4 regions of the Rhizobium sp. LjRoot258 genome follow, and region 1 is predicted to be linked to each of the others. Evidence: predicted binding sites of a transcription regulator. Region 1 holds the regulator's gene; each other region holds the start of a gene.

Region 1 (7,650 bases):
TTCGTGTGCGGACTGGATAGGGGATTGCCATCCTGGGGGTTAGCGTGAGCGAGTCTTCGCTAAAAGTTGCTATCGTCGTTGGAGAGGTTTCGGGCGATCTTCTGGGCGCCGATCTGGTCGCGGCCCTGAAGCGGCAGTATCAAGGTCGCGTGGAGCTGATCGGCGTCGGCGGCGAGGGGCTGGACGCGCTGGGCCTGCGCTCGCTTTTCGATTTCTCCGAACTGTCGGTCATGGGCATCACACAAGTGCTTTCGAACCTGCCGCGGCTGGTTCGACGCATTCGAGAGACGGCGGCGGCGATCATCGCGGCAAAGCCGGATGTGCTTATTATCGTCGACAGTCCCGATTTCACCCATAGGGTCGCCAAGCGTGTGCGCGTGGCGCTGCCTGAACTGCCCGTCGTCAATTATGTCTGTCCAAGCGTATGGGCGTGGAAGGAATACCGCGCGCAGCGCATGCTCGCTTACGTGGACCAGGTGCTGGCAGTCTTGCCCTTCGAGCCGGAAGTGATGCGCAAGCTGGGTGGTCCGCCGACAATCTACGTTGGTCACCGTTTGACTGCCGATCCGAACCTGCTGGACGCACGGCGCCAGCGTGCGCAGACGAAACCGCGAAGTGAAACCGACCGCAAGACGGTGATGTTGCTGCCCGGTTCGCGTTCGTCCGAGATCATGAAGCTGCTGCCGCATTTTGGCGATGCCGTGAGCGAGCTGGTGGCGCGCAACGGCGACGTGCGCTTCGTTTTGCCGACCATGCCACGACGCGACCCCATGATCCGTGATCTCGTCAAGGATTGGACGACCAAGCCGGAGATCGTGACAGGGGTGGAGGCGAAGTGGCAGGCATTCGCTGAAGCGGATGCGGCCATGGCCGCGTCCGGGACTGTCGTGCTGGAGCTTGCGCTGACCGGTGTTCCCTGCATTTCGGCCTACAAGACCGACTGGATCATCAAGCTCATGACCAGCAAGATCAAGACGTGGAGCGCGGCCCTTCCGAACCTGATCGCGGACTACACTGTCGTGCCCGAATATATCAATGAAGTCGTCCGAGGCGGCAGCTTTGCACGCTGGATGGAGAAGCTTTCGGCAGATACCTTGCCGCGACGGGCGATGATGGAGGGGTTTGACGTCCTCTGGCAGAGGATGCAGACGGAAAAGCCGCCCGGAGAACACGCGGCTGAGATCGTTCTCGACGTCCTTCAAAAGAAAAAGCCCGGCCATTTCTGACCGGGCTCTTTGCTGTCTGCTGTCGCGGTTTAGCGCTTGGAGACCGGCAGGTAATCGCGCTGCGGCTCGCCGATGTAGAGCTGGCGCGGACGGCCGATACGCTGCTCCGGGTCTTCGATCATCTCGTTCCACTGTGCAATCCAGCCCACCGTGCGGGCCAGAGCAAACAACACGGTGAACATGGTCGTGGGGAAGCCCAGAGCCTTGAGCGTGATGCCGGAGTAGAAGTCGATATTCGGATAGAGCTTCTTTTCGATGAAGTATTCATCAGTGAGAGCGATACGCTCCAGTTCCATTGCAACCTCGAGCAAAGGGTCGTCCTTGACGCCGAGTTCGCCGAGAACCTCGTGCGTCGTCTTCTGCATGATCTTGGCGCGCGGATCGTAGTTCTTGTAGACGCGATGACCGAAGCCCATGAGGCGGAACGGATCGTTCTTGTCCTTGGCGCGGGCTATGTACTCCGGAATACGGTCGACAGTGCCGATCTCGGTCAGCATGTTCAGCGCTGCTTCATTGGCGCCCCCGTGAGCCGGGCCCCAGAGGCAGGCAATGCCGGCGGCGATGCAGGCGAACGGGTTTGCACCCGATGAGCCAGCGAGGCGGACCGTCGAGGTCGATGCATTCTGCTCGTGGTCGGCGTGCAGGATGAAGATGCGGTCCATGGCGCGCGACAGCACCGGATTGACGACATATTCTTCGCACGGAACAGCAAAGCACATGCGCAGGAAGTTCGAGGCGTAGTCGAGATCGTTCTTCGGGTAAACGAAGGGCTGGCCGACGTGATACTTGTAGGCCATGGCCGCAAGCGTCGGCATCTTGGCGATCATGCGCAGGCTTGCGACCATGCGCTGATGCGGATCCGTGATGTCGGTGGAGTCGTGGTAGAAGGCCGACAATGCACCGACGCAGCCGCACATGACAGCCATCGGATGCGCGTCGCGGCGGAAGCCCGTGAAGAACCGGCTCATCTGCTCATGCACCATCGTGTGATGCGTGACGCGATAGTCGAAATCCTTCTTCTGGGCCGCGGTCGGCAGTTCGCCGTAGAGAAGCAGGTAGCAGACCTCGAGGAAGTCGCCATGCTCGGCAAGTTGCTCGATCGGATAACCGCGATGTAGCAATACGCCGGCATCACCATCGATGTAGGTGATCTTCGATTCACAGGATGCGGTCGAGGTGAAACCAGGATCGTACGTGAAGGAAGCCGTGTGCTTGTACAGGGCGCCGATATCAATGACGTCAGGGCCGATCGTGCCGCTCTTGACGGCGAGATCGACTGATTTATCACCGATTTTCAGTGTTGCGCTTTGTTCCGTCATGCTGATCCTCCAAACTGGCGGTTGGCGCCATAAAAGCGCCATAGGGTTAAGCGTCGTCGACGATAGCTATATGATCGCGCGCCCAATGCCAAGTTCCCGTGATGCCATTTTGTGCATCGCAGTATCAACTTTTGGGCACTGCTGCGATGAGCCCTGCGCATAGCAGAAGCTGATGATTATCCTTGGCTTTTCTGGCTTCCGATTTTCCTTCAGATTTCAATCGATTATTGTTGCCTCGAGCCTGAAGAGCTTGCTTTGTGGTTGCAAGGGGGCTGTTTTTCGGCGCAGATGCATGCCGGGGTTGAAGCCATTTGTGAGACAGGCCGCCCCCGGCGCGGATGCGCTTGCTCGCGTGGCAGAGCGTTCTTTGTCCGGGCTCAATCTGGTCAAAAGCCTCCGCGCGCCTTCCGCACGCAATCACCCGTCTCCTGGCCAACGTGGGTTACGACCGCGACGCTCAGCTGCTCTTCGTGGTTTCGACGCGCGGTGGCGACGGAGATGGATCATGGGCGGTTCTTCGTATTTTCTCCGGTCTTCCTCGGGGCCGGCGCCGCCCTCTGGTTTGAGCTCGCAAGTGACCGGCCAACGATCCGCCTTGGGGCATGGTTTGTTGCGTTGGCGCTGATTTTCGATCAATGGCGAAGGGCGCTGGCGGCGGAGCTAGACCAGCTACCGAGTACTGAAGCGTATCGCCCCTGACCGGCGGCGGGGACAGCGAAGGCCAAGCTCCAGGACTCTCGGATGAGGAATTGCGTCATGCCCGCAATGCGTTGCGGCAGCCTCTGCGACGGGCGTTGAAAACCGCGTCGTTTGCCTGAAAGGCGCCTGGCGCACCGCCCCGCACGATAGCGGCTACGTTCTGACAATCGTCGAAAACCTCGCTTACGTCGGCGCTGCGTGCGATACCGCCGATATCGTCGTGACGCCCGTTCGCCTGCGTGCGACCGAATGCCGGTCGGGCGCACTGCTGTTCACCGGAGAAATCCTGCGCGGCTCTGGCGCCGCCGAGGGGATAGACGACCTGGGCTCACCCGTCGTTACGGCCGCCTATACCACGCTTGACCGCCCCTGGATGCCGCATCGGGCGTACAACTGGCGAAGCGGCACGTTTGACGGTGAGCCGCCTGCCTCTAATGATAACGACGAATGAGGCCGACGAGCTTGCCCTGAACCTTGACGCGGTCGGGTCCAAAAATACGCGTTTCATAAGCCGGGTTCGCGGCCTCAAGCGCAATGGAGGCGCCCTTCCGGCGGAAGCGCTTGAGGGTCGCTTCTTCGTCATCGACGAGTGCGACAACGATGTCGCCGGGATTTGCGGTGCTGCCATTGCGAATGATCACCGTGTCGCCATCGAAAATGCCCGCTTCGATCATCGAGTCGCCCTTGACCTCAAGCGCATAGTGCTCGCCTGGGCCAAGCATGTCGGCCGGAACCGTGATGTCGTGAGTATTGTTCTGGATTGCCGAAATCGGCACACCGGCGGCGATCCGTCCCATAACCGGTACAGAGGCGGAGCTGCCGTTGTCGGCATGTGCTACCGGTTTCGGTGGCGCAACCGGTTGCGGTTTGCCGAGACTGCCTTCGATGACGCTCGGCGAAAAGCCGCGGCGGGGTTGCAAGCTCGGGTTATATGCCTCTGGAAGCTTGATGACCTCCAGGGCGCGGGCCCGATTCGGCAGTCGGCGAATGAAGCCACGTTCTTCGAGCGCTGTAATCAGCCGATGAATGCCTGACTTCGACGCGAGGTCCAAGGCATCTTTCATTTCATCGAAAGAAGGGGGGACACCGGACTCCTTCATTCGCTCGTGAATGAAGAGAAGAAGCTCCTGTTGTTTGCGCGTCAGCATCGAAGTTGAACCCCAGAGTCGTGAAACAAAGCCAGAACAGACACTATATGTTCCATATGTGTTCCGCAAGTGCCTAAATTTTCGTAAAACTTGCCCGCAACTTGTTCAGTTTTCTCAGCTCATTTGACTGAAAGCGCCGAAGGGGGTTGCATTGTCCTGCTACCCGGCGCACATCTTCGCAAATTCCGGAGAGTTGCTATGAGCGAAGCGCATCCGCTGGACCACATCGTGCTGCCGGTCTCCAATATTGGGCTCGCGCGCGAACGTCTCGGAAAACTAGGATTCACCGTCGCGCCCGATGCCCGGCATCCGTTTGGAACCGAGAACGCCTGCATATTCTTCTCCGACGAAACTTACCTAGAGCCCCTGGGGGTCGCCAGCGCGGAACTGCACGAGGCGTCGGCAAAGAAAGGGAATGTCTTCACCGCGCGTGATCGCGCCTTTCGGTTTCGATGCGGGGATGATGGATTCTCTGCCGTGGTCTTCGCGACCGCAGATGCCGATCGCGACCACGCTCGGTTCCTTTCCGAAAGGATCAATGGCGGCGAGATGCTGCAGTTCGAGCGACCGATGAAGATGCCCGATGGATCGGAGGCCACAGCCGCGTTCAAGCTCGCTTTCGCGGTGGATCTGCGGGCTCCGGACTTCTTCTTTTTCACGTGCCAACGGGTCAATCCGCTGCCGGCCGATCGAAAAGCGCTGCATGTGCACGCAAACGGCGTCCATGGGATCGCAGAGATCGCTCTGGTCTCGCCAGATCCCAAGGCGTTCGGATCATTCGTACGCGCAGCGGCGCACAGCCCGGTCATTGTCAACGACGCCTTCGGCGTGAGCGTCGTCACTCCGAATGCCAGGATCAGCATTCTATCCCCCGATGGATTGTATGCCTATTTCGACCTTCCTGCAGCGTCGACCGATCGCGGCCTGAGAGGCATTGCCATCGTCTTCAAGGTCGACGATCTTGCCGTGACAGAAGCGCATTTGGCTGCTAACGGGATGACCTACACGCGCAAAAACAATCGAATTCTGGTGAAGGCGGCTGCCGGGCAGGGCGCGCTCTTCGCCTTTGAGGAGAAACGATGAGCCAGACAAAGTCCGAAGTCGTGGTTGGCGAAGGCGCCGGCCGCGTCACCTTTTCCAATGCCGGTAAGCTGTCGCTGATTGCTGGGCCCTGCCAGATGGAGAGCCGCGACCATGCCTTCATGGTCGCCGGCGTGCTAAAGGAACTCTGCGACAAGCTTGGCCTCGGCCTCGTCTACAAGTCCTCCTTCGACAAGGCGAACCGCACCTCGCTGTCGGCCCAGCGTGGGATCGGCCTTGAAACGGCGCTGGAGGTCTTTGCTGACCTCAAGAAGGAATATGGCTTTCCGGTTCTAACCGACATCCACACCGAGGAGCAGTGCGCCGAGGTAGCGACCGTCGTCGACATCCTGCAGATCCCGGCCTTCCTCAGCCGCCAGACCGACCTGCTGGTTGCAGCCGCCAAGACCGGCCGCACCATCAACGTCAAGAAGGGCCAGTTCCTTGCTCCTTGGGACATGAAGAACGTCCTCAACAAGCTGAACTCGACCGGCAACCCCAATATCCTGCTTTGCGAGCGTGGCGCCTCCTTCGGCTACAACACGCTGGTTTCGGACATGCGTTCGCTGCCGATCATGGCGGCGATGGGCGCTCCCGTGATCTTTGACGCCACGCATTCGGTGCAGCAGCCGGGCGGGCAGGGTGGCTCAAGCGGCGGCCAGCGCGAATTCGTGGAGACGCTGGCACGGGCAGCCGTTGCCGTTGGTGTCGCCGGCGTCTTCATCGAAACGCACGAAGACCCTGACAATGCGCCGTCCGACGGGCCGAACATGGTTCACCTGAAGGATATGCCGCGGCTACTCGAAAAGCTGTTGGCCTTCGATGGGATCGCCAAGGCTGCCTGAACCTGCACAAGGTGCCGGCCGTCAACCGGCAAGCGCCATCCGTTTGTCGGAGGGATACCCCTTGGTCACGGAGTTGCTCGTATCGTCGAGACGGAAACGAGACAGCAGGTGATTGAGGTGCACCGCCTCGTCGCCGAGCTCTCGGCAGGCGGCGCTGGTTTGCTCGACCATCGCCGCGTTCTGCTGCGTGACGCTGTCCATGGTGTTGACGGCGGCGTTGACTTCCAGGAGCGCGGTGGTTTGTTCGGAGGAAGAACGCACGATCCCCTCGATCAGCGCAGTGACTTTCAGAACCTGCTGATCGATATTGCTGAGCGCTTCGCCTGTGCGGTTGACGAGGCCAACGCCTGCTGAAACCTGGCTGGAGGACGTCTCGATCAACTGTTTGATTTCTTTCGCCAGATTGGCAGAGCGACCGGCAAGGTCGCGCACTTCCTGCGCAACGACGGCAAAGCCTTTTCCGGCCTCACCCGCACGGGCGGCCTCCACACCGGCATTGAGCGCGAGGAGGTTGGTCTGGAAGGCGATTTCGTCGATGACGTTGATGATCTGGCCGATCTGAGCGGATGATGTCTCGATCTTCTCCATCGCGGCCACCGCCTCGTGCACGACGGTTGCCGAGTAGCTGGCGCTTTCCTTGGTCGCCGTCATCATCGCGTTCGCTTCATTGGCCCGTTCCGATGAGTTCTTGACGGTGACGGTGATCTGGTCGAGCGCGGAGGCTGCCTGCTCCAGTGAGGCGGCCTGATGTTCCGTTCGCCGGGCCAGATCGTCCGTGCTCGAGGCGATTTCGCTCGAGCCGGTCCTTACGGTATTCGTGACGGCCGAGATTTCCTTCATTGCGCCGGAAAGCGTGCGGATGCTCGAGTTGAACTCCTGGCGCAGCTTTTCGTAGGCAGCTTCGAAGGGTTCGCTGAGCTGGACAGTGAGGTCGCCGCCGGAAAGGCGCTCCAGACCGCGGCTCAGGCTTGCAATGACGCGCTCGCGGGCGGCGTCCTCTTCTGCCTTGGTCGCGGCAATGACCGCATCACGCTGTGTCTGCACCTGGCGTTCGGCATCTTGGCGCTCGCGGATATTGTTTCGCTCTTCAGCAGATTGACGGAAGACGGTAACGGCGCGAGCCATCTCGCCGATCTCGTCGGCGCGGCGGCTGAAGGGCACTTCCTTCGAATAATCGCCACCGGCAAGGATCGCCATATAGTCGCGCATCGCCGAGAGCGGCACGATAGCGCGTCGGCGGAAGGCATAGAGGCCGCCGAGCAACAGGCAAAACGAGACAGCGGCTGCCGCAAGCGTGATCGTGGAGAGGATGCGGGTCTGTTCGGCGGCATCC
Region 2 (7,650 bases), 220 kb from region 1:
GGTGACGACGATCTGGGGTGTGGGCAAGGCGTTTGCGGCGACGCTGGAGGCCGATGGCATCCGCACGATCGGCCAGTTGCAGGAGATGGAAGAAGGCGACCTCATGCGCCGATATGGCAGCATGGGGCAGCGTCTGGCACGCCTTTCCCGTGGCGTTGACGACCGCGAAGTGCATCTCAACGACGTCGCAAAGAGCGTCTCATCCGAAACAACCTTCTTCGACGACATTTCCCGCTATGACGAGCTCGTTCCGATCCTCCGCAGTCTTTCCGAAAAGGTCTCCTGGCGGCTGAAGAAGCACGGCATTGCCGGCCAGACGGTGATTCTAAAAATGAAGACGGCGGACTTCAAGCAGCGCACGCGCAATCGCAAGCTCGAAGACCCGACCCAACTTGCCGACCGGATCTTCCGCACCGGGCTGGACCTTTTGGAGAAAGAAACGGATGGCACGAAGTTTCGTCTGATCGGCATTGGCGTGACCGATCTTTGCGATCCCGTACGGGCAGATCCGCCCGACCTCATCGATGTTCAATCGGGCCGCAGGGCGGCGGCCGAAGCGGCGATGGACAAGCTGCGCGACAGGTTCGGCAAAGGAACCGTCCAGACCGGATATACTTTTGGCGGCAAGCGCGATCACTAGTATGTGAGCCTGCCTCAAGGTCCGCTATTTCAAGTTTTCCTTAAGCTTCGCCGATTAGGCTGGCGCTTCACGTATTGCGTATCGGTTGAGTCATATGTTGTCGCGTCTCGTTTTTGGCCTCGGCTTGCTGGCGGCCACCGCACTCGTGCACCCTGCGCTCGCGGCGGATGCACGCACGCTGCAGATCTTCGTATCGAAGGATGCGCAATCGCTCACGCTCTACGATGGCACCGAGGTCGTGGCAACCTCGAAGGTCTCGACGGGGAAACCGGGCCATACAACGCCGAGCGGCATCTTTTCCGTCATCGAGAAGCAGAAATATCACGAGTCCAACCTCTATTCGGCTGCACCGATGCCCTTCATGCAGCGGCTGACTTGGTCTGGTATCGCGCTTCACGAATCCAATTCCGTGCCGCGATACCCCGCGTCACACGGCTGCGTCCGCATGCCGGCAGCCTTTGCCAAAAAGCTCTATAAGATGACAGAGATGGGCGTTCCGGTTGTCATTACCGACGCGGAAGTGACGCCGGAACCGATCGATCATCCGACGCTCTTCCGGCCGGACGTGCCGGAGCCCCCGGCGCTGCTTTCCGACGCTGCTTTGCGGCCGGCGATCGGGCAGGCCCCCGTTCAGGTCGCCATGAACGACGTCCCGCTACCGGCTGCCCAGACCCCGGCGGCGAGAGCTCCCGCGAACGACACGCCGATCCGTATTCTCATTACGCGCCGCAGCCTGCGCGAGGAGGTCATCGACCTTCAAACATATCTCAACGAGCTCGGATTTGCCGTGGGTGAGCCGGATGGCTTGCTCGGACCAGCAACGCTGCAGGCAATCAGCGATTTCAAGTTGCAGCGTCCAGTTGAGCCAACGGCAGACAAGTCACCGGCAAGTGATGCGCTTATCCGATCCGTCTATGCCGCGGCGGGCAAGGGAACGCCTCCGAATGGAGTCATCATGATCCGCCAAGGTTTCCAGCCTGTTCTTGAAGCGCCGATCTCGATTGAAAATCCCGGCCTTGCCCTCGGTACGCATTTCTTCATGGCACGCAGTGTCGATTTCGAAACAGGCTCGGCGGACTGGATGGGTGCGACGCTTCCCAACACGCTCTCGCGCGCAACCATGACGCGGCTCGGGATAAGCAGCCTCGAAAGCTCGATCATCAGCGGCACGCCGATCGCCAATGCTCTGAGCCGTATCCATATTCCCGAGGAGACGAGGCGCAAGATCGACGCCATGTTGACCAGCGGCTCGACACTGACGATCTCCGACACCGGCCTCGGAGCCGAGACCGGCAATGGAACCGACTTCATTACCGTTACCAAAAGCTGACGTCAGACCAACTCGACGTCAACGACACCGGGTGCTGCGCGAAGCGCCGCGGCAATCTCGGGCGTGATGCGATACTTCTGCGGGAGCTCGACCTCCACCTCGCGCTTACCCTCCTCCTTGATCACGATGAAGGAGACCAAGCCATCGCCCTTGGCATTCAGGTGCGCCGCGACCGCGCGCAGCGGCCCGGAATCGCGCACGTAGACGCGCAGGGCCTTCTGCATCTGCAGCGATTTCTCTTCCAGCGACTGTATGGTCTGCAGCCGAAGGCCGACGCCTTCCGGCCGCTCCTCCCCCGTCGCCGTGATCACGAAGGACTTTCCGGACTCCAGTACGTCACGGTATTGGTTCAGCATCTCGGAAAACAACACCGCTTCGAACTGACCCGATGAATCCGAAAACACGATGATGCCCATCTTGTTGCCGGTCCTCGTCTTGCGCTCCTGCTTGGAAATGACCGTCCCTGCAAGGCGGCCGTTGCTCGCTCCCTGCTTCACTGCCGCCGAAAACTCGGCGAAGGTCTGCACGCGCATCTTCTGCAGAATGTTCTGGTAGCTATCGAGCGGATGCGCGGTCAAATAGAAGCCAAGGACCTGGAACTCCTTGAGCAGCTTCTCGGAGGCCAGCCACGGCGAAAACGGCGGCAGCGAGATTTTCTCTGGGCCTGACGAAAGAGCGCTGCCGAAGATATCCGACTGGCCGCTCAGCTTGTTTTCCTGTGCACGCTGGGCATAACCCATGATGCGATCGAGACCGCCTGCCAGTTGCGCGCGATCGAGCCCGAAGCAATCGAAGGCACCGGCGAAGATCAGGCTTTCCAGCACGCGACGGTTCACCTGGCGCGGGTCGATGCGCAGGCAGAAATCTTCAAGGCTTGCAAACGGCGTGTCGCCGCGGACCTCCACGATATGATCGACAGCCGATTCACCGACACCCTTCAACGCTGCCAGCGCATAGTAGATCCTGTTGTCGCCAGTCTCGAAATGACGGAACGAGGTCTGCACCGAGGGCGGGATCACCTCGATCTCGAGGCGCTTTGCGTCCTGGCGGAAGTCGTTGACCTTTTCGGTGTTCGACATATCGAGCGTCATCGACGCGGCAAGGAACTCGACCGGATAATGCGCCTTCATATAGGCAGTCTGATAGGAGACGATCGCATAGGCGGCGGCGTGCGACTTGTTGAAGCCGTAGTTGGCGAACTTGGCGAGTAGTTCGAAGATGTTGTCAGCCTGCGGCTTCGACACGCCGTTCTTCACGGCGCCATCGACGAAGCGCTCGCGCTGCTGGTCCATCTCCGCCTTGATCTTCTTACCCATGGCGCGGCGCAGAAGGTCGGCTTCGCCGAGCGAGTAGCCGGACAGGACCTGGGCGATCTGCATCACCTGCTCCTGGTAGACGATAACCCCTTGCGTCTCCTTCAGCAGATAGTCGATCGTCGGATGGATCGACTCGACTTCTTCCTCGCCGTGTTTGCGGGCGTTGTATGTCGGGATGTTCTCCATCGGACCCGGGCGATAAAGTGCCACGAGCGCGATGATATCCTCGATGCAGTCCGGCTTCATGCCAATGAGTGCCTTGCGCATGCCCGCACTTTCCACCTGGAACACGCCGACCGTTTCGCCCCGCGAGAGCATCTCGTAGGTCTTCTTGTCGTCGAGCGGTATCGAGGACAGGTCGACATTGATGCCGCGCTTGGCGACGAAATCGACCGCTACCTTCAGCACCGTCAGCGTCTTCAACCCGAGGAAGTCGAACTTGACGAGGCCGGCCTGCTCGACCCACTTCATGTTGAACTGGGTGACCGGCATGTCGGAGCGCGGATCGCGATACATCGGCACCAGCTTCGACAGCGGGCGGTCGCCGATGACGATACCGGCGGCGTGGGTGGAGGCGTGGCGGTATAGGCCCTCGATCTTCTGGGCAATGTCGAGCAGGCGCGCGACGACAGGCTCCTTGCCAGCCTCTTCCTGCAGCTTCGGCTCTTCCTCGATCGCCTTCGACAGCGGCGTCGGGTTGGCCGGGTTGTTGGGAACCAGCTTGCAGATCTTATCGACCTGTCCGTACGGCATTTCCAGCACACGGCCGACATCTCGCAATGCGGCGCGAGCCTGCAGCGAACCGAAGGTGATGATCTGCGCGACCTGCTCGCGGCCGTATTTGCGCTGGACGTAGCGGATCACCTCTTCGCGGCGATCCTGGCAGAAGTCGATGTCGAAGTCGGGCATCGAGACGCGTTCCGGGTTGAGGAAGCGTTCGAAGAGCAGCGAGAAACGCAGCGGATCGACGTCGGTGATCGTCAGGGCATAGGCGACCAGCGACCCAGCACCCGAACCACGGCCCGGGCCGACGGGAATATCATGCTGCTTTGCCCATTTGATGAAATCAGCAACGATCAGGAAGTAGCCAGGGAACTTCATGCGTTCGATAACGCTGAGCTCGAACTCCAGCCGTTCGCGGTATTCCTTCTCCTCGTAACCAGGCGACATGCCGAGCGTGGCGAGGCGATTGTCCAGCCCCTCCTCCGCCTGCCGGCGCAATTCGAGCGCCTCCTCGCGTTCCGCTTCCTCGGGATCTGACGTGGCGCCCGTGAAGCGCGGCAGGATCGGCTTGCGCGTCTTGAGGATGAACGAGCAGCGGCGGGCTATCTCGATGGTGCTTTCCAGCGCTTCCGGCAGATCCGCAAACAGCTTCGCCATTTCGGCGCGGCTCTTCAGGTAGTGATCCGGCGTCAGGCGGAACCGCGTGTCGTCAGAGACGATGGCATTGTGGGCCACCGCCATCAGAGCGTCGTGCGCATCGTAGTCGTCACGGGTCGGGAAGAACGCTTCGTTGGTGGCGACCAGCGGCAGATCGTGCTCATAGGCCAGGCCAACGACCTTCTGTTCATGGCGTTTGTCATAGGTGCCGTGACGCTGCAGTTCGACATAGAGACGGTCGCTGAAATGGCGCTTCAGCAGCAGAAGGCGTGCTTCCGCCTGCGCTGCGTGCCCGTCTTTCAGCGCCATATCGATCGGCCCCGTCAAGGCACCTGTCAAAGCGATCAGGCCATCCGCTCCGATCTCATCGAGCCAGGAGGCACGAATGTGGATCGACTGACCGTTGCCCTCGCCGCCGAGATAGGCCCGACTGACGAGATCCACCAGTCGCTCGTATCCCGCGTCGGTGGCAGCCAGCAGCACCAAGGACGGGAGCTTGACGAGCGCCTGCTGTCCGCCGCGCCGCTCCGTCTCAAGGCCGTCTTCCATGTCGATCGAGACTTGGCAGCCGATGATCGGCTGCAGACCTTCATCCATTGCCTTCTGTGAGAATTCGAGGGCGACAAACAGATTGTTGGTGTCGGTGATCGCGATCGCCGGCTGGCTGTCGCCCGATGCCTTGTAGAGGATCTTCTTAAGCGGCAGCGCGCCCTCGAGCAGCGAATAGGCCGAGTGGACTCGAAGGTGAACAAAGCCCGGCGTACCGCCGATGAAACCGCTCGCCGCGTCTTTCTCCGCACCCGCCATGACATGCTTTCCGATCACCTGAATCAATCGGGTGTATTCTCAGCATTGAGGGGCCGATGTCCAGAGAAGGGAGTGCGTTTGGACCGCATGGCAGCCATGCGGTCCCCGGAATTCTTAGATTGCCATGCAGATCAGCGAAAAGCTGGCAACGAACATTGCGATGGAGGTGAATGCTGCGATATCACGGATCATGTCAGTCATTTGGCTCTCCTGTTCTCTTATGTTTTTAGTTTGTTCTGCTATTGTTCTATTGTCAACAGGATTCTTTTCCGCTCTGCTGGCCGCATGGCGATGGGAGAAAAGCATGTTTAAGTTTGTATTAATTGCTGGATTGGCTCTATCCACGGCGTTTACCGCCCGAGCCGAGCAGATTGATCCTGCACGCATCGTCGACGCGGCGACGGGCGATTGGGATGGCGACGGGCGGGTGGATCTTGCAATGTTGGTTGCTCCAGCAGACAGCACCAGCGACGATCAAATCGGCATCTACATCTATCTTCGCGACAGCGACCACGAACTGCTGCGACTTTCGCTGAGCGCGCCAAACAAGATTTGGGGCGGCACCAGTGCTGATGGGGTCTTCGGCCAGGAGCCGTCGTTGAAAGCCGTCGGCAAGTCCTCGATCGCGATACACTCGCAGAACAGCGCCATCGGCCGCGATCGCTGGGACCAAACACTGACGGTCGCCTATCGCAACAAGCAGTTCGTTGTGGCCGGTTACACTTACAATCACTACGACACGATCGACCCCAACGCCGGCAGCTCCTGCGACTACAACGCCTTGGCTGGCAAGTTGCAGAAGAATGGCAAGGACGTCAAAACCGAGCCCCGTGTCATCCCGATCGCCAAGTGGAACGACGACACAGGGCAATCGATCTGCGGGCAATAGCGTCCGTTCTTATTTTGTTCTTTACAATTGGCAACGTTGTTGAGACGCTGCCGAGCGGGAGGCAGGCCATGAATATTGCCGCATTGAACAGTTTTATCGTCGAGGCGAAGGCCAACACCTATGTCGGCGGCGGAATTCCTTCGCCGGCCTGCCGGACGGGATCGCACGACATCGGCTATCAGCGCGGCGGGTGGCGCTATCTCGACAGCTATTTCGGCGGAACCGATTTCGCCGGGCAGGAAGTGGTCTGGCTGAATGGCGAGCCGATCTGGGCGATGAACTACTTCGGACGCATCGTCGAGCATGCGCTGATTGATGGAGAACGGGCGGGAACCGTCATCAAGGCTGCGCTGTCAAAAATGTATGCCGAATACCGACGCTTTCTCGGCGGCATGGAATTCGAGCATGCCTTCGGTTTCTATGCCGATCAAAGCACGGGCGACTGCAGTCATTTCAGCGGCCGCGAAGTGATCGTCGTGAACGAGCGCAGGGCCTACGAATTGGACTACCGTGGCGGTCTCATCCACCGCTGATCAGAAATCCACGACCTTGCCGTCAGCGATGGTGACGCGCCGGTCCATGCGGGCGGCGAGTTCGTGATTGTGGGTCGCGATCAGCGCCGCCAGGCCAGATTGGCGCACCAGTGCTTCCAACGCGTCAAAGACATAGCTTGCGGTTTCAGGATCGAGGTTGCCTGTGGGCTCATCCGCCAGAAGCAGGCTCGGCGCATTGGCGACGGCGCGGGCAATCGCCACGCGCTGCTGTTCGCCACCGGAAAGCTCACCGGGGCGATGCGCGCCACGATGGCCGATCCGCATGTAGTCGAGCAACTGGCCCGCCCGCTCCTTTGCTTCCTTGCGCGGCAGGCCGGCGATCATCTGCGGCATCATGATGTTCTCGATCGCGGAGAATTCCGGCAGCAGATGATGAAACTGGTAGACGAAGCCGATTTCGTTGCGACGGATCGTGGTGCGCTTGTCGTCCGGCAAGCCGTCGCAGGCATGGCCATTAATCGTCACCTCGCCGCCATCGGGATGCTCAAGCAGGCCGGCAACATGCAGCAGCGTCGATTTTCCCGTGCCTGATGGCGCGACGAGGGCTACGATTTCACCGCTGTTCAACGTAAAATCCGCACCCTTGAGGATCGAGAGCAGCGTCTCGCCCTGGCCGTAGTGGCGCTCGACGCCGGAAAGCTTGAGAACGGTATTCCGTTTCATGAACAGGGCATTCCTTATTCGTAGCGCAGGGCCTGCACGGGATCGAGCTTGGAGGCTCGCCATGCCGGGAA
Region 3 (7,650 bases), on a different contig from region 1:
GCATTGAGGAGTGCCGCGCAGAAGACATCCGGATGCCAGCATTTCAGCCAGGACGAGGCGTAGGCGATCAGCGCGAAGGAGGCCGCATGACTTTCGGGGAAACCGTAGCTGCCGAAGCCTTCGAGCTGCTTGAAAGTCTTCTCCGCGAACTCCGGTGCATAGCCATTTGCCACCATGCCGGCGATCAGTTTCTCGCCGAACCTCGAAACACCGCCCGTATGCTTGAAGGTCGCCATGGCGCGGCGCAGCTGATCGGCCTCGCCCGGCGTGAAACCGGCGCATTCGATCGCCACCCGCATCGCCTGCTCCTGGAAGAGCGGCACGCCGAGCGTCTTGCCGAGCACCTTTTCCAGTTCCGGCTTCGGATAGACCACCGCCTCCTTACCCTCCCGGCGCCTGAGGTACGGGTGCACCATGTCGCCCTGGATCGGGCCAGGTCGGACGATTGCCACTTCGATGACGAGGTCATAGAAGGTGCGCGGCTTGATCCGCGGCAGCATCGACATCTGCGCCCGGCTTTCGATCTGGAAGGTGCCGAGCGTGTCCGCCTTCCTGATCATCGCATAGGTGCGTGGGTCTTCGGCCGGAATGGTCGCAAGATCGAGATTGATGCCCTTGTGTTCGGCGAGAAGATCGAAGCCGCGCTTCATGCAGGAAAGCATGCCAAGCGCCAGGCAATCGACCTTCATGAACTTCAGGATGTCGATATCGTCCTTGTCCCATTCGATCACCTGCCGGTCGACCATCGCCGCAGGCTCGATCGGCACCAGTTCGTCCAGACGGTCGCGGGTCAAAACGAAGCCGCCGGGGTGCTGCGACAGATGACGCGGCGCTCCCATCAATTGCCGGGCAAGCTCCAGTGTCAGGCGAAGGCGCCGGTCACCAAGATTGAGATTGAGCTCTTCGGCATGTTTCTCGCCAACGTCTTCGCCCCAACCCCAAACCTGGGACGAGAGCATCTTTGTCATGTCCTCCGGCAGGCCGAGTGCCTTGCCGACATCGCGAATGGCGCCTTTCGAACGGTATCGGATGACGGTGGAGCAGAGGGCGGCATGATCGCGGCCATAGGTGTCGAATACCCATTGCATGACGACTTCGCGCCGCTCGTGCTCGAAATCGACGTCGATATCCGGCGGCTCCCGGCGTTCCTCAGAGACGAAGCGCTCGAAGAGCAGGTCGTTTATGTCGGGATCGATCGATGTGATGCCGAGTACATAGCAGACGGATGAATTGGCAGCCGATCCCCTGCCCTGACAGAGAATGTCCTTTGATCTGGCGAAGCGGACAATGGAGTTCACGGTCAGGAAGTAAGGAGCATACTGGAGCCTCTCGATCAGCTGCAGTTCATGCTCGAGGTTCTTCTTGACCTTTTGCGGCAACCCTTCCGGATAGCGCCAGGCAGCACCCTCCCAGGTCAGTTGTTCCAATGTCTGCTGCGCCGTCATTTCCGGATGGGATCGTTCCTCCGGGTATTGATAGGCGAGTTCATCGAGTGAAAAGCGGCATCGCTCCATGATCTCGATGGTGCGGGCCAGCGCTTCGCGATAGCGCGGAAAGAGCCGTGCCATTTCTTCCGGCGGCTTCAGATAACGGTCGGCGTGCCGTTCGCGGCGGAAACCTGCATCGTCAATGGTGACGTTGTGGCGAATGCAGGTGACGACGTCCTGCAGGACGCGTCGCTCCGGCACATGAAACAATACGTCATTGGTGACGACCGTCTCGACATCCATGGCCGCCGCCAGGTTGGAGAGCTGGTGAAGCCGCAGCTGATCATTCGGTCGGCGGCGCAGTGTGAGCGCCAGATAGGCGCGATCACCAAAAGCTTCCTTCAAGCGGCGCAGATGCAGCTGGCAGGTTTGATCGGCTTGATCGGGGATGAAAAGGGCAATCAGGCCTTCACCATAGGCCACGAGATCGCTCCAATCGAGCCGGCATTTAGCCTTGCCGGCCCGTTTCTTGCCAAGCGACAGCAACCTGCAGAGGCGCGCATAGGCCGGCCGATCTGTCGGATAGACAAGGACCGACATGTCATCGGTGAGATCCAGGCGACAACCGACGATCAGTCGCACCCCAGTGTCCCTGGCCGCCTGATGGGCGCGCACGATGCCGGCGAGACTGTTGCGGTCGATGATCGCCAATGCCTCGATACCGAGCACTGCCGCCTGCACAAACAGTTCCTCGCAGGACGAAGCGCCGCGCAGGAAGGAAAAGTGCGACGTCACCTGCAACTCGGCATAGCGTGGCGTCTTCGTCATCCGAATATCCCATGCAGGAACCATTGGTGATTGCCGGTCTCGCCGTGCTCGCCATCACCGGAACGAAAGATCCAATAGCGTTCGCCGGCATCATCCTCGATCTGGAAATAATCGCGCACGGCTGCCAGTTCGGCATCGCCTTTCCACCACTCGCCGAAGACGCGCTCCGGCCCGTCGGCACGCCTGACCCGTCGCCGGATGCCGCGCCAGGTGAAGCTGACGGGGGGATGATCAGGCAGCAGCGCCATGGTCTCGATCAGCTCGGGGTGCGCCAGTAGTCGCGTCGGCCGTGGCCAATGATCGGGCCAGGTCTCGCCGTTGTCCGGCGCCATCGGTGCAACGCGGGCAACCGAGCGTTCGGGGACGTCGCTTGCGACCGGCGCGAAGCGGTAGAGCCGCTGCTCGCCGATGCGGTTGCCGAGAATATCGATCAGCCCGGATACGTCGGCTTCCGGTTCCCCGATCAACGAGGAAATCACCTGTCGAGCCATGAGCGGCTCGGCTTGGGTTGCCGTCAGTGACATGATCTCGATTCCGAAACCGGGATCGATGGTTTCGATCCGGTCGGTCAGCAACCGTGTCAGCCGCTTGACGTCGCGAACCGGTGTCGCGGTTCCGGCGCGGATTGCCTGATAAGAGTTGTCGACGCGGTTGAAGAGGAGATCGACGCGGCGGGCGCCGAGCGCTTTCTCCTCGAGCGCTCGGCAGAGTCGGTCCACGAGCCTGGCCGTATAGCGCGCGATCGTCTCGGCCGCTGCAATCGGCTCGCCGAAGGCACGGCGGACTTCGATGAGATCCGGCGTGCGCACCGGATCGATCGGCTCGGCGATCCTGCCCATCGCCTGGTCAAGCCGGCGGCCAAGCTCCGGCCCGAAACGCAGCGTTAGCGGCGCCCGTGGCTCACGGGCCAGCTCGTCGATCATATTGAACCCGAGGACGCGAAGGCCGTCGACGATGGCGGGATCGAGCCGCAGTGCTGCGATCGGCAGACTTCGGACAGTATCGGCCTGAGCGCCCGGTGAAACGACAAGCGTCGGATGGGCCAGAAACCGGGCACAGGCATGGGCCGCACCCCAGGTGTCGGCGACGGCCGCGCGCGCGGAAATGCCGGAGGCGAAAAAGCGGTTGACCATGCCCGACAGCATCAGCTCCTCGCCGCCATGCAGATGATCGGCACCTGTCGTGTCGATCACCAGCCCGTCGGGCGGATCAGCGGCAACGATGGGGGCATAGCGCTGCAGCGCCCAAAGCGCCAGACGATCGAGCCCCTCGGCGTCGTCGGCCGGATCGGCGTCCATAACGGTGAGACCGGAAACGAGCGCCTGCGCCTTGGTTGCCGGCATGCCCACCCTCAGACCGCCGGCGATCGCAGCCGCGTTCGCCGCCAGGACGACACGCCGGCGCTGCTGGCAGCCAACGAGGACGAGCGGCGTCTCAGGCGGAGGCGCGGCGTCGCCCAGTTTCCTCCTGAGGCGATCCGTGGACCAGCTCGGAAGGAAGAGCGATACGACCCTTGGCATCTGGAGCCTCCACTTCGAAATCTGCACTTTCGCCGGCGCGACAGCGGATCAGCTCGAGCAGCCAGCGCGCGCGGCCGACCCCTGGAACCGGCAAGGGAGAGGACGGCAGCACCGAGACCCGCCAGCGCGTGAGCGACGCTGTCGGTTGCCCGAAATCGGACGCCTCGGTCTGCCGGCGCCAGCGGCGGACGGCAATCCCGATCGTGCCTGAGCTTTCGGCGGCCAGTTGCAGTCGGCGCGAGGCGGTCATCGATAGCCGTGCAAGCTCTCCGACGACAACACCCAGCCCGCCATGACGCAGTCCCTCCTCCATGCAGGAAAGAAGCGCCTTTTCGTCGCCGGCCTCCACATAGATGACACGGCCCGGCAACAGGCCCACTTGGGCCAGCGCCGGCGCGAAGAGGTCCGGCCGCGTCACGCACCATAGAACTTTGCCCCGGTTGCGGGCGCCGACCGCCGCAGCAAACAGTGCGGCGGCGGCGCCGTCGATCGCACCGTTGCCGCCGCCGGCGACTTCATGCAGCGCACCCAGAGCCAGCCCACCACCGGGAAGACGGCCATCAATGGCCGGAACGCCGAAAGGAAGCACCGCGCGACTGCGTGTCACCCCGCCTTCAAGCCGCTCGATGCGTTCGCGCAGCTCGGCGACGACAGGGTTGACAGCGTAGTCACGCATTCGAAATGGCACCTCCTTCAGGCTTTGCAACGGCAGAAGCTGCCTATATGTTCCCTATTTGTTCTTAAATGAAAGGGGAGTCAATCAACCACCAAGCGACTGTTTTGACGAAGGCGCGCTTGACTTGAGCGTACTTGCCGATTTTCTGATGAAATGCAGCGGGATAGCTTGAAGATAATCATCGAGACGCCAAGCGAAATTTGTAGCAGGCCTCTATACATTATTGGGACACCGTTTCACGGTAGGCGTTGTCGCCGCCGGCGGCCGGAATCGACCTCATGTAGATCGTTCGGTGTGCCGTTTGGCGATCCTGGAAGCCGTCATTCGTTCATTGGGCGCTCGAAGGCAGCAGGCTGTATCGCCCCAGAGCCATCCGACAATGATCGGAAACGAAAATAAACGCGGTCGGCTTTTGCAATGAACGCGGCGCCCCGCTCGTGCACCTCTTAGACTGATATGCTAGCTACCCGTCGAAATGACGCAGCAAAGCGAAGAGGCGCGTCGCGCCGAGGAAGAGGAGGTCGTAGCGCCGCCAAGACAGGAACAGCCAGAGACGGTGCAGGATGTTGGGCGCGCGGGGATAAGGATCGATCTGTCCCGCATTGGTGGTCGGCAATGGTGTTGAGTTCGTCTTGCCTTACGGGGCATGTTCCGACCAAGCAAGAATTTAGCGCGAATAAAAAGCATAAAATTAGTGTGAATAAGATGCATGATATTAGTGTTTGCCAAAGACACGAAATTAGTGCAACAACGATGCACGGAATTAGTGGCCCACTACTCACATACCGTCGCCGGAGGCCAACATGGCGAAACCCAACGAACTGCTCGCGACATCCCTGGCTGAGCTACGAGGAGTGACCCAGAACGGCACCCGATCGGTGGTGAAATCCGAAGAGCTCAGCCGTGTGCACCGGGAACGGTTGCAGGCCAACGGCTTCCTGGAGGATATAATGAAGGGGTGGTTGGCGGTGAACTCCCGACCGTCCGCCAACAACAGAATCGATACCGCCTGGAGCACGGTGTATTGGGAATTTATTGCACGATATTTGGACGACCGCTTCCCCGACGATTGGAGGCTTTCCCCCGAGGCATCCGTTGCTCTTTGGTCTGACAATCACTCCATCCCCGCGCAGGCCATTGTCAGAAGTTCGAAGGCAAACAACCAGCTTGTGAAACTGCCAAGCAACACGTCGCTGTATCTGTTGCGAACGAGGGAAACCGAACCTGCCGAAACAAGAAACCAGTTGAGACTGATGCCGATCGAAGAGTCGATCTGCAACCTGTCACCGGAGGCCTGGAAAACGTCCGCGACCGATGTCATAGCCGCCATCGGCTCAATCCGCGGGACAAGCACGCTGCTACAACATCTGCTGGACGGCGGCCGCAGCCATGTCGGTGGCCGGATCGCAGGAGCACTCCGCCACCTCGGGAGAGCGCGGGACGCCGACACCATCATCAAGGCTCTGGAATCGGCCGGATACAACCCCCACGAGGACAACCCGTTCGACCCGACGGCCGAACTGACCAAGCTGGATGCACGGCGAACCCAGGCGCCGTCTGCTACTCGGATCAAGAACCTTTGGGCAAAAATGGGAAAAGACGCTCTCGACCACATTGGTTTCCAGCAGGTGCGGATCAACGACCGGGACGGTTACATCGCTGAAATCAACGAGCGCTATGTGGCAGACGCGCTAAATTCGCTTTCGATCGAGGGATATGAAGTTTCCGAGGAACTGATCCGGAGGGTCCAGGATGGCAAGTGGGAGCCGGACGAAAACGCCCGGGATCACGAAACCAAGAACGCACTTGCGGCCAAAGGGTACAGGCTGGCTTTCGAGGAAGTTCGGGAGGACATCAGGAAGATCCTTGATGGAGCGCCCACGGGAGAACTGCTCGAGGCACGGCACCAGGATTGGTTCCGCGCCATGTTCAGCCCCTCGGTGACCGCAGGCATCATCAAGGCACATCAGCTGGCTGGCTATCGGTCGCACAATGTCTATCTGCGAGGATCTTCGCATGTCCCATTACCGCCACACGCGATCGCCGACGCGATGGACGCGCTCTTCGAAAGTATTTCGGAGGAATCCGATGCGCGCGTGAAGGCAATCCTTGCCCCGTTCCTATTCACCTACATTCATCCATTCCCGGACGGAAACGGCAGGACAGCGCGCTTCATGATGAACGCCTTGCTCGCCGAGAGCGGAGCGCCGTGGACTGTCATACCAGTGACGCGACGAGATGAGTACATGAACGCCCTCGAGGAGGCGAGCCAGTACGAAAACATCGTGCCCATCACGAAATTTGTGTCCGAGCTCGTCAACGCGCCACCACCATCCACGGAAGCCACGGCCGCGCGGATAGACAACTAGACCTAGACGCTCACCAAAAATGCACAGCCAGCTGACGTTGACTTGAGGGTTTCCTGGTGTCCGACACCAACGCCTGGAGGTCCGCTTATCAGTTGTCTCGCCAGGTGACGTCTGTCGCTGCTGCGGCGATCGCTTCAGCAAATCCGACGCTTCGCCGCCCAGGACTGTCGCTAACGGATCCACGACGTCGATGCTGGCGTTGTAAACGCTACGCTCCAGCGAACTGATATAGGTACGATCAATATCTGCGCGATGCGCAAGCTCTTCCTGAAACTGGCCTTTTGCCTGCGCACAGCTCGCAGATTTTGCGCAAAGACCTCTCGAATCTCCATGATCGAGAGAACGGCGGCTTGATGAGTATTCTGTACAGAAGCCAGCAAGGCAGATGCACGGTTACTCCCAATGCCGAAACACTGCTGCTCGTTCCTGACACAGGTTCGGATAAGATCTACAGCGACACATGAAAGGAAATGGATGCTGGGGACGCGAAAACCGGGCGATGACGGCAAGAGTGGCGTGGACGTGGTCCCCTCGCCTCCGCGTGCGCAAAAATATCGACATGGACGCGTTCTATGCTTCAGTCGAGCAGCGCGACAATCCGGAACTTCGAGGCAAACCGGTCGCCGTCGGCTATCCAGAGGCACGCGGTGTGGTCGCAGCTGCCAGTTACGAGGCGCGCAAATTCGGTGTCCACTCGGCGATGCCGTCGGTGACGGCCAAACGCAAGTGTCCAGAGTTGATTTTCGTGCCGCATCGTTTCGATGTTTATCGAGCCGTATCGCAGCAGATCCATGCGATCTTTGCCGACTACACGCCGCTGATTGAGCCGC
Region 4 (7,650 bases), 930 kb from region 1:
CTTTTGGTCAGCGCGGCGTTTGCATTCGTATTGACAATGCTTTTCATCTGAACGTCGTGCCAATCGAACAGTGCCGAGACTCCTGAGTAGCGAAACAGTTCAATGAATCGGAAAAGCGCATCCCACGAGGAGATGCGCTTTTCTTTTTGTCTCGTGACGGGAGCAGCCTATGCGGCGGCACCGGCCTTCTTGGCGCCTTCCCGTGTGAAGCCGAGATTGGTCAGCACGGCCGAGACGAGCGGCGCACGGTTCATGGTGTACAGGTGGAAGTCGGTGAGCCCGCGACGGGCCAGATCTTCGATCTGTTCGGCTGCAACCTCAGCCGCAACCTTGGCTCTCTCATCCGGCTTGTCGTCGAAGCCCGCGAAGCGCTCATCCAGAAACGCCGGTATGATGGTGCCGCAGGCGCCGGCGAAGCGCTTCAGCTGCGTTAGGTTCTGGATCGGCATGATGCCCGGCACAACGGGAATATTGATACCGGCGGCCCGCACTTTCTCCAGGTAGCGCTCGAAACTGTCGTTGTCGAAGAAGAACTGGGTCAGCGCCCGCGTCGCGCCGTTGTCGGCCTTCTGCTTCAGCATGTCGATGTCGGCAGCGGTATCGCGGCTCTCCGGATGCTTTTCGGGATAGGCCGAGACCGAAATCTCGAAATCGCCAATCTCGCGCAGTCCGGCAACCAATGCCGCCGCGTTTGCATAGCCGCCGGGATGCGGCTGATAGGGCGCGCCGACGCCGCCCGGAGCATCGCCGCGAAGCGCTACAAAATGCTTGACGCCAACCTTGCGGAAGGTCTCGATGACGCTGTGCGTCTCATCCTTCGTCGCCCCGACGCAGGTGAGATGCGACGCGGTGGCAAGGGGAGTCTCGGCGAGAAAGCGCGAGACGGTCGCCAGCGTCGGTGCCTTGGTGGTGCCACCTGCGCCGTAGGTTACCGATACGAAGTCGGGATCCCAGTCCTGCAGCTCGCTGACCGTGTTCCACAGCTGACCTTCCATCTCTTCCGACTTCGGCGGAAAGAACTCGAAGGAAATGCCGATCTTGCGGCGCGCGTCGCTGTTCAAAGCCATACCATTATCTCCCGGCAAATATGGGTTCGGCGCCTTCGCTCGCTGAGGAGGCCATGAGACGCCGGGGGTCGCGCGCAAGCCAGACGGTGACGGTGAGCCCCTGCCCGCTTTGATGACCCGGATGAAGGTCGACGACCTGTTCGACATCCAGCCCCGCCTTGCGCAGCCAGTCCGATATCGACTGATGCGAGAAGCCGAGGCGAACATGCGCATGCTCGTCACGAAGGTATTCCAGCCCATGCGGCGCCAGATCGATGATGACCAACCGCCCGCCCGCCCGCAGCATGCGCGCGGCCTCGCCGATCGCGATCTCCGGCTGATCGAAAAAATGCAGCACCTGGTGGATCGTCACCACGTCGAAATCCTGCGCCTCGAACGGCAGGTTCAGGATATCGGCGTGGCGAACGGATGCCTTGGTGATCCCTGATTTGTCGAGATTGGCGCGCGCCACGCTCAGCATGTCGCGGCTGGCGTCCACGCCAATTGCACGGCGATAGAGGCCGGACAGGAGTTCAAGGATGCGCCCCGTGCCGGTGCCGAGATCGAGAAGCGAGTCAATCGGCTGGCTGCCAAGCAGCCGAATGACCGCGGCATCGACTTCTTCGTCCGCGGCATGCAGCCGGCGAAGCTCATCCCATTCGGCAGCGTTACGACTGAAATAGGCCTGTGCGCGCTCGGCCCGCTGGCGCTTGACCCCAGCCAACCGTTCGCTGTCGCGAAGGACCACAGGATCGTTCTCGGAAGCATGTGCCAGCAGGCTGCGCGCGAAAATGGCTGCCTTGCCATCCTGGCGCAGCCGGAAATAGGCCCAGGCGCCCTCCTGGTAGCGGTCGATGAGATCCGCTTCGCCGAGCAGCTTCAGGTGACGAGAGATGCGCGGTTGGGATTGGCCGAGGATTTCAGTAAGATCGGTGACCGTCAGATCCCCTGCCGCTAGCAGAGCCAGCAGGCGCAGACGCGTCGGCTCGCCGGCCGCCCTGAGGACGTCCACCAACGCATCCAATCCGAGTCTTATAGGCTCACTCATGCCCGATCCAATCAACATATAAAGATATCTTTATGTGAATCGGGCGAGTGTGGCAAGCCGCAATTCCATCCGTTCACGAAATTAGCTGCTCGGATCGCGACATCAATGCGCGCGCAAAAAAGCCCCGGCGAACCGGGGCCTCCATATCCCTAAAAGCCGGTTTCTGGCGATCAACGCGTCAGGCGCTTATAGGTCACGCGGCTCGGATTGATGGAATCGACGCCGAGACGACGCATCTTGTCCTGTTCGTATTCCTCGAAGTTGCCCTCGAACCACTCCACATGGCTGTCGCCCTCGAAAGCAAGGATGTGTGTCGCCAGACGGTCGAGGAACATGCGATCGTGGCTGATGATAACAGCGCAGCCTGCAAAGCTTTCAAGCGCATCCTCAAGAGCCGCCAGCGTTTCTGTATCGAGGTCATTGGTCGGTTCGTCCAGCAGGATGACGTTGCCGCCGGCCTTCAGCATCTTGGCCAGATGCACGCGGTTGCGCTGACCGCCCGACAGCGTCCCGACCTTCTGCTGCTGATCGCCCCCCTTGAAGTTGAAGGCGCCGCAATAGGCGCGCGAATTCACTTCATGCTTGCCGAGTTTGATGATGTCGCTGCCACCGGAGATTTCCTCCCAGACGGTCTTGTTGCCGGCGAGCGCATCGCGGCTCTGATCGACATAACCGAGATCGACAGTCTCGCCGATGCGGATGGAGCCGCTGTCGGGCTTTTCCTGACCCGTGATCATACGAAACAGCGTCGTCTTGCCGGCGCCGTTCGGACCGATAACGCCGACGATGCCGCCAGGCGGCAGCTTGAAGGTGAGGTTCTCGATCAGAACCGTATCGCCGTAGCCCTTGGTTAGGTTCTCCGCCTCGATGACCACCTGGCCGAGACGCTCGCCGACTGGGATGACGATCTGCGCATCGCCAGGACGACGGGCATCCGCCGCTGCGACCAGGTCGTCATAGGCACGGATACGCGCCTTGGACTTTGCCTGACGTGCCTTCGGGCTGGAGGCGATCCATTCCTGCTCGCGGCTGATCGCCTTCTGGCGGGAGGCCTCTTCGCGGCCCTCCTGCTGCATGCGCTTGGCCTTCGCCTGCAGATAAGCGGAGTAGTTGCCTTCGTATGGGATACCGCGACCGCGGTCGAGTTCGAGAATCCAGCCCGTGACGTTGTCGAGGAAGTAGCGGTCGTGGGTGATCATCAGGACTGCACCGGGATATTGGCGCAGGTGCTTTTCAAGCCAGGCGATCGTCTCCGCGTCGAGGTGGTTGGTCGGTTCGTCGAGCAGTAGCAGGTCCGGCTGCGCGAGCAGCAGGCGGCAGAGTGCCACGCGGCGCTTCTCACCACCAGAGAGCTTTTCGACCGTGGAGTCGCCCGGTGGGCACCGCAGCGCATCCATTGCCATTTCCACCTGGCTCTCGAGGTCCCAGAGGTTCTGGCTGTCGATGACGTCCTGGAGCTTGGCGCCCTCTTCCGCCGTCTCGTCGGAATAGTTCATCATCAGCTCGTTGTAGCGATCGAGGATCGCCTTTTTCGGCGCAACGCCTTCCATGACGTTCTCGAGAACGGTCTTGGAAGCATCGAGCTGCGGCTCCTGTGCGAGGTAGCCGAGTGTTGCGCCTTCGGCAAGCCACGCCTCGCCGGTAAATTCCTTGTCAAGACCGGCCATGATGCGCAGCACCGTCGACTTACCAGCACCGTTCGGGCCGAGGATACCGATCTTGGCATCCGGATAGAAAGAAAGGTGGATGTTTTCCAGCACCTTCTTGTTGCCGTACGCCTTGTTGAGGCCGGCCATATGGTAGATGAACTGACGTGCCATTGATAATTCGCTCCGCGGGGGGATTTAAGTTTTGCCGCTATGTAGGCGAATTGGGACCAAGGAGCAACGCGCGACGGCCAAAAACCAGAGGCTTTTGTGAGCATCGCGGAGAATGGAACTCGGTGTGCTCGTCTAGATCAGCGTCATAGGCTCTATAGAGATCGGCGGGAACTCGTGCCGATCGAGGAGTGTCGATCGGCCGGCCTCAGTCTTCGGTGAGAGGCGGTTCAAAACCCTGCAGCATCCACGACGCCCTCATCACAGCCGAACGACGTCCGCCCTGCCCCTTGAATGAGGTCGCGCAGGCTTGCTTTGTCATCCGATGTCGCGTCCTGCGACAGGCCGATCGTGAGCTCGCTGATGACGCGGTCCCCTCCGCCGGCGCGTCGGCAACTCATCTTGACGCGATCGCCGGCGCCAGGGCCGAAGCTCTTGTCGAATGCAGCCTTGATCGCCTCCGCCGTCAGCGCCTTGCCGATACTGGCCGCGAACAAATCGCGGACCGCCGAGGCGTTCAGCTCATCGATCAGACGGACCGACGTGGCAAAATAGTCGTCGGCACTCATCCTGGTGCAGGAGCCGTGCTTGATCCACTCGTGTCGCTCCAGGCCCGATTGCGTTCCAGGCATTATTTTCTCGAGCGCAGCCCTGGTCGCAGTAGACAACTCCACCTCGGGCAGCTTGCGCCAATCGCCGTTCTTGTCCGCCGTCCGCAGACTGCCGGAGACGTCGCAGTACTCCTTCCGCATCGACCAGAGCCCGTGCAGCGAGAAATTGGTCGCATCGAATCTGTCCTTGGTCTGAGTGCTGCATTCCGGCTTGCGCTGGTTGGTTTCACAGAAGGCGGGCTGCCAGCTGGCCGCCAGAATCAAGCGCGTCTTTCCGCCCGCATCCTGGGCCTCCGCAACACCAGCCGCAATTGCAATCAAGAATACAGCCACGCGCAGAAACGGATTCCTCATCCTCATCCCCCAAAAGAACAATTCATGAACAGGAGATCATGGCGAGTTCAATTTCGCAACCTCAATTCGCAGGGCGCGAAAATCCTGTGGCATAAATATTTGGACGTGTTGCATTTCATGGCCGATCTGGTCTCTTCCCGGCAATGGGAGAGTAAGATGTTCGCAGAAACGCAACGCCTTGAAGCGGCGAATGCCTCGCTTGGCTTTCATCATGAGCCGGCACGATCGGAGGCACGCGGAATTATCCTTGTGTCTCATGGGCTGGCCGAGCATTCCAAGCGTTATTCCCGTTTTGCAGCAGCCATGGCGGCCCGTGGCTACCATGTCTTCGCGTTCGATCACCGGGGGCATGGCGAGACGACTGCGCCCGATGCGCCAATCGGACGGTTCGCCCGTCGCGATGGCGTTCGGCAGGTAATTGATGACGTCTCGTCCGTCCGTGAGCATGCTGTGAGGCAATATCCCGGCTTGCCGGTCATCCTTTTCGGACATTCGATGGGAGGCCTCATTGCGCTGAATGCTGCAGTCACGCATCCAGAGAAATACGATGCCGTTGCAGTCTGGAACTCGAACTTCAACCCCGGTATCGCCGGGCGGGCTGCGCAGGCGATCCTGCTCGCCGAACGTGCGCTGAAGGGCTCCGATGTTCCAAGCGGCATCCTGCCGAAACTCACCTTCGCCACCTGGGGCAAGTCCATCGCCGGCCGTCGAACAGAGTTTGATTGGCTAAGCCGCGATCCTGCCGAAGTCGACAAGTATATCGCGGACCCGCTGTGCGGCTTCGATGCCTCGGTGTCACTCTGGCTCGATATTTTCGAACTGACGTTTCGCGCCCCGCAAATGACGCATCTGGACCGGCTGCCGAAGCAGATACCGATCCACCTTGTCGGCGGCGGGCAGGACCCGGCGACAGATGGCGGAAAAGCGGTGATCTGGCTATCAAACCATTTGAAAGCCCATGGCTTCTCCCTTATCACGACCCAGATATATCAGGACATGCGCCACGAAACGCTGAATGAAATTGGAGCGGACGCGGCTATCGCTGCATTCGCCGACTGGTGCGACGAAGCGATCGCAAGATCCTGAACTGAAGGATTTTCGCGATGAGCAACGGTATTTTTTCCCGCCCCGCCGCCGCTTCGGAGGTGTCGACCGGCATTCTGCTGATGTTCCTGTCGGTGCTTGTCTCGCCGATCATCGACATCTTTTCCAAGCTCGCGATAGCCACGATTCCCGCGGCAGAAATCACAGCCGCGCGCTTTGTCGTGCAGGCCTTCTGCATGCTGCCGATCGTCATCTGGCGCGGAAGCTGGAAGACCTTCTCCTGGCGCGCCAACATCTTTCATGCCATCCGGGGCGCCATCATAACCATCTCCATGGTCTCCTTTGTCACGACGCTGAAGTACATGCCGGTTGCCGATGCCATCGCGATTTTTTTCGTCGAGCCCATCATATTGACGATCCTGAGCAGCATCTTCCTCAAGGAGACAATCGGTTGGCGCCGCTACACCGCCTGCGGCGTCGGCTTTTTCGGCGCGATGCTGATCATCCAGCCGAGCTTCCAAGAGGTCGGCTACGTCGCGCTCCTGCCTGTCGTCAGCGCCTTCTGCATTGCCATCTTCGCCTTGATGACCCGCGTGCTTTCGCACCGGGAAGACCCGTGGGCGATGCAGCTTCAGATGGGCATCTGGGGTCTGCTGTTCTGCGCCATCCTGCTTGCGTTCGGCAGCGGCACGGGTTCTGACGTCTTTGACGCGGCGATGCCAGATGGCCGTGGCTATCTCTACCTGCTCGGCGTCGGTGTCACGGCGGCCATTGCCGGCATCTTCGGCGTCTATGCCTACCGCGCAGCGCCCGCCTCGACATTGGCACCGCTGCAGTATTTCGAGATCGTGTCGGCAACCTTTTTCGCCTGGCTCGTGTTCGGCGACTTTCCGGATGCGGTCAAGTGGCTTGGCATCCTGATCATCATCGCATCGGGCTTGTACATCATCTGGCGAGAGCGGCGCTTTGCATCGAAGCCGGTATCCGATACACCTCAATCGGCGCTGGCGCCCTGATCTGCTCGTGGGAGGAACATGACGGACCATCAGCCCAAGAAACCACCGCTGACCGGCATCCGCGTCATCGAGCTCGCACGCGTGCTCGCCGGCCCATGGGCGGGCCAGATGCTGGCCGATCTCGGCGCCGATGTGATCAAGATCGAAAACCCGGATGGAGGCGATGACACACGCCACTGGGGACCACCCTTCGTCGAGGGCGCCGACGGCGAAAACCTGTCCGCCGCCTACTACCACGCTGCCAACCGAGGCAAGCGCTCGATCACCGCCGACCTGAAGCGCGAAGAAGATCAGGCGCTCGTCCGCCGTCTTGTCGCTACGGCCGACGTCGTCATCGAGAACTTCAAGCACGGCGGGCTGGTGAAATACGGTCTCGATTACGAAAGCTTGAAGACGACCAATCCGAGGCTCGTCTATTGCTCGATCACGGGTTTCGGTCTGAACGGCCCGTATGCCAGCCTCGCTGGCTACGACTATATCGTGCAAGGCTTGTCCGGTTTCATGTCGATCACCGGCGAGCCGGACGGACAGCCGATGAAGGCAGGCGTCGCGATCGCCGACATTTTTACCGGAATCTATGCGGTCGCAGCCATCGAGGCGGCGCTCATTCACGCGCAGAAAACCGGCGAAGGGCAGCTGGTCGACATGGCGCTGCTCGACGTTCAATCGGCAGTGCTTGCGAACCAGAACATGAACTATCTTGTCTCCGGCCGT

What was found. Region 1 encodes LexA, which represses DNA repair genes until DNA is damaged. Its sites were predicted from a motif close to TGTTCNNNNTGTGTTCNG; they were not measured.
Region 2: the regulator LexA is predicted to act here: its motif matches at 5,695-5,712, upstream of dnaE (DNA polymerase III subunit alpha).
Region 3: the regulator LexA is predicted to act here: its motif matches at 4,500-4,517, upstream of ACSQ9D_RS30775 (ImuA family protein).
Region 4: the regulator LexA is predicted to act here: its motif matches at 4,890-4,907, upstream of ACSQ9D_RS11430 (ribonuclease T2 family protein).

The regions. Positions count from the first base shown of each region.
Region 1 is NZ_CAXUST020000001.1:1,366,487-1,374,136, forward strand. It holds gene ACSQ9D_RS06885 (LpxI family protein) at 1-48, shown strand, start outside; gene lpxB (lipid-A-disaccharide synthase) at 45-1,226, shown strand; gene gltA (citrate synthase) at 1,256-2,545, opposite strand; gene lexA (transcriptional repressor LexA) at 3,676-4,392, opposite strand; gene ACSQ9D_RS06905 (VOC family protein) at 4,591-5,475, shown strand; gene kdsA (3-deoxy-8-phosphooctulonate synthase) at 5,472-6,317, shown strand; gene ACSQ9D_RS06915 (methyl-accepting chemotaxis protein) at 6,339-7,650, opposite strand, start outside.
Region 2 is NZ_CAXUST020000001.1:1,144,454-1,152,103, reverse strand. It holds gene ACSQ9D_RS05715 (DNA polymerase IV) at 1-640, shown strand, start outside; gene ACSQ9D_RS05710 (L,D-transpeptidase family protein) at 735-1,970, shown strand; gene dnaE (DNA polymerase III subunit alpha) at 1,973-5,473, opposite strand; gene ACSQ9D_RS05700 (hypothetical protein) at 5,778-6,362, shown strand; gene ACSQ9D_RS05695 (DUF5680 domain-containing protein) at 6,431-6,895, shown strand; gene ACSQ9D_RS05690 (ABC transporter ATP-binding protein) at 6,896-7,579, opposite strand; gene ACSQ9D_RS05685 (lipoprotein-releasing ABC transporter permease subunit) at 7,594-7,650, opposite strand, start outside.
Region 3 is NZ_CAXUST020000003.1:472,714-480,363, reverse strand. It holds gene ACSQ9D_RS30785 (error-prone DNA polymerase) at 1-2,255, opposite strand, end outside; gene ACSQ9D_RS30780 (Y-family DNA polymerase) at 2,252-3,775, opposite strand; gene ACSQ9D_RS30775 (ImuA family protein) at 3,690-4,451, opposite strand; gene ACSQ9D_RS30770 (hypothetical protein) at 4,915-5,067, opposite strand; gene ACSQ9D_RS30765 (Fic family protein) at 5,255-6,820, shown strand; partial or broken gene ACSQ9D_RS30760 (helix-turn-helix domain-containing protein) at 6,935-7,152, opposite strand; partial or broken gene dinB (DNA polymerase IV) at 7,320-7,650, shown strand, end outside.
Region 4 is NZ_CAXUST020000001.1:2,301,386-2,309,035, forward strand. It holds gene metF (methylenetetrahydrofolate reductase [NAD(P)H]) at 168-1,067, opposite strand; gene ACSQ9D_RS11420 (ArsR/SmtB family transcription factor) at 1,072-2,094, opposite strand; gene ettA (energy-dependent translational throttle protein EttA) at 2,265-3,914, opposite strand; gene ACSQ9D_RS11430 (ribonuclease T2 family protein) at 4,142-4,876, opposite strand; gene ACSQ9D_RS11435 (lysophospholipase) at 5,033-5,962, shown strand; gene ACSQ9D_RS11440 (DMT family transporter) at 5,980-6,936, shown strand; gene ACSQ9D_RS11445 (CaiB/BaiF CoA transferase family protein) at 6,955-7,650, shown strand, end outside.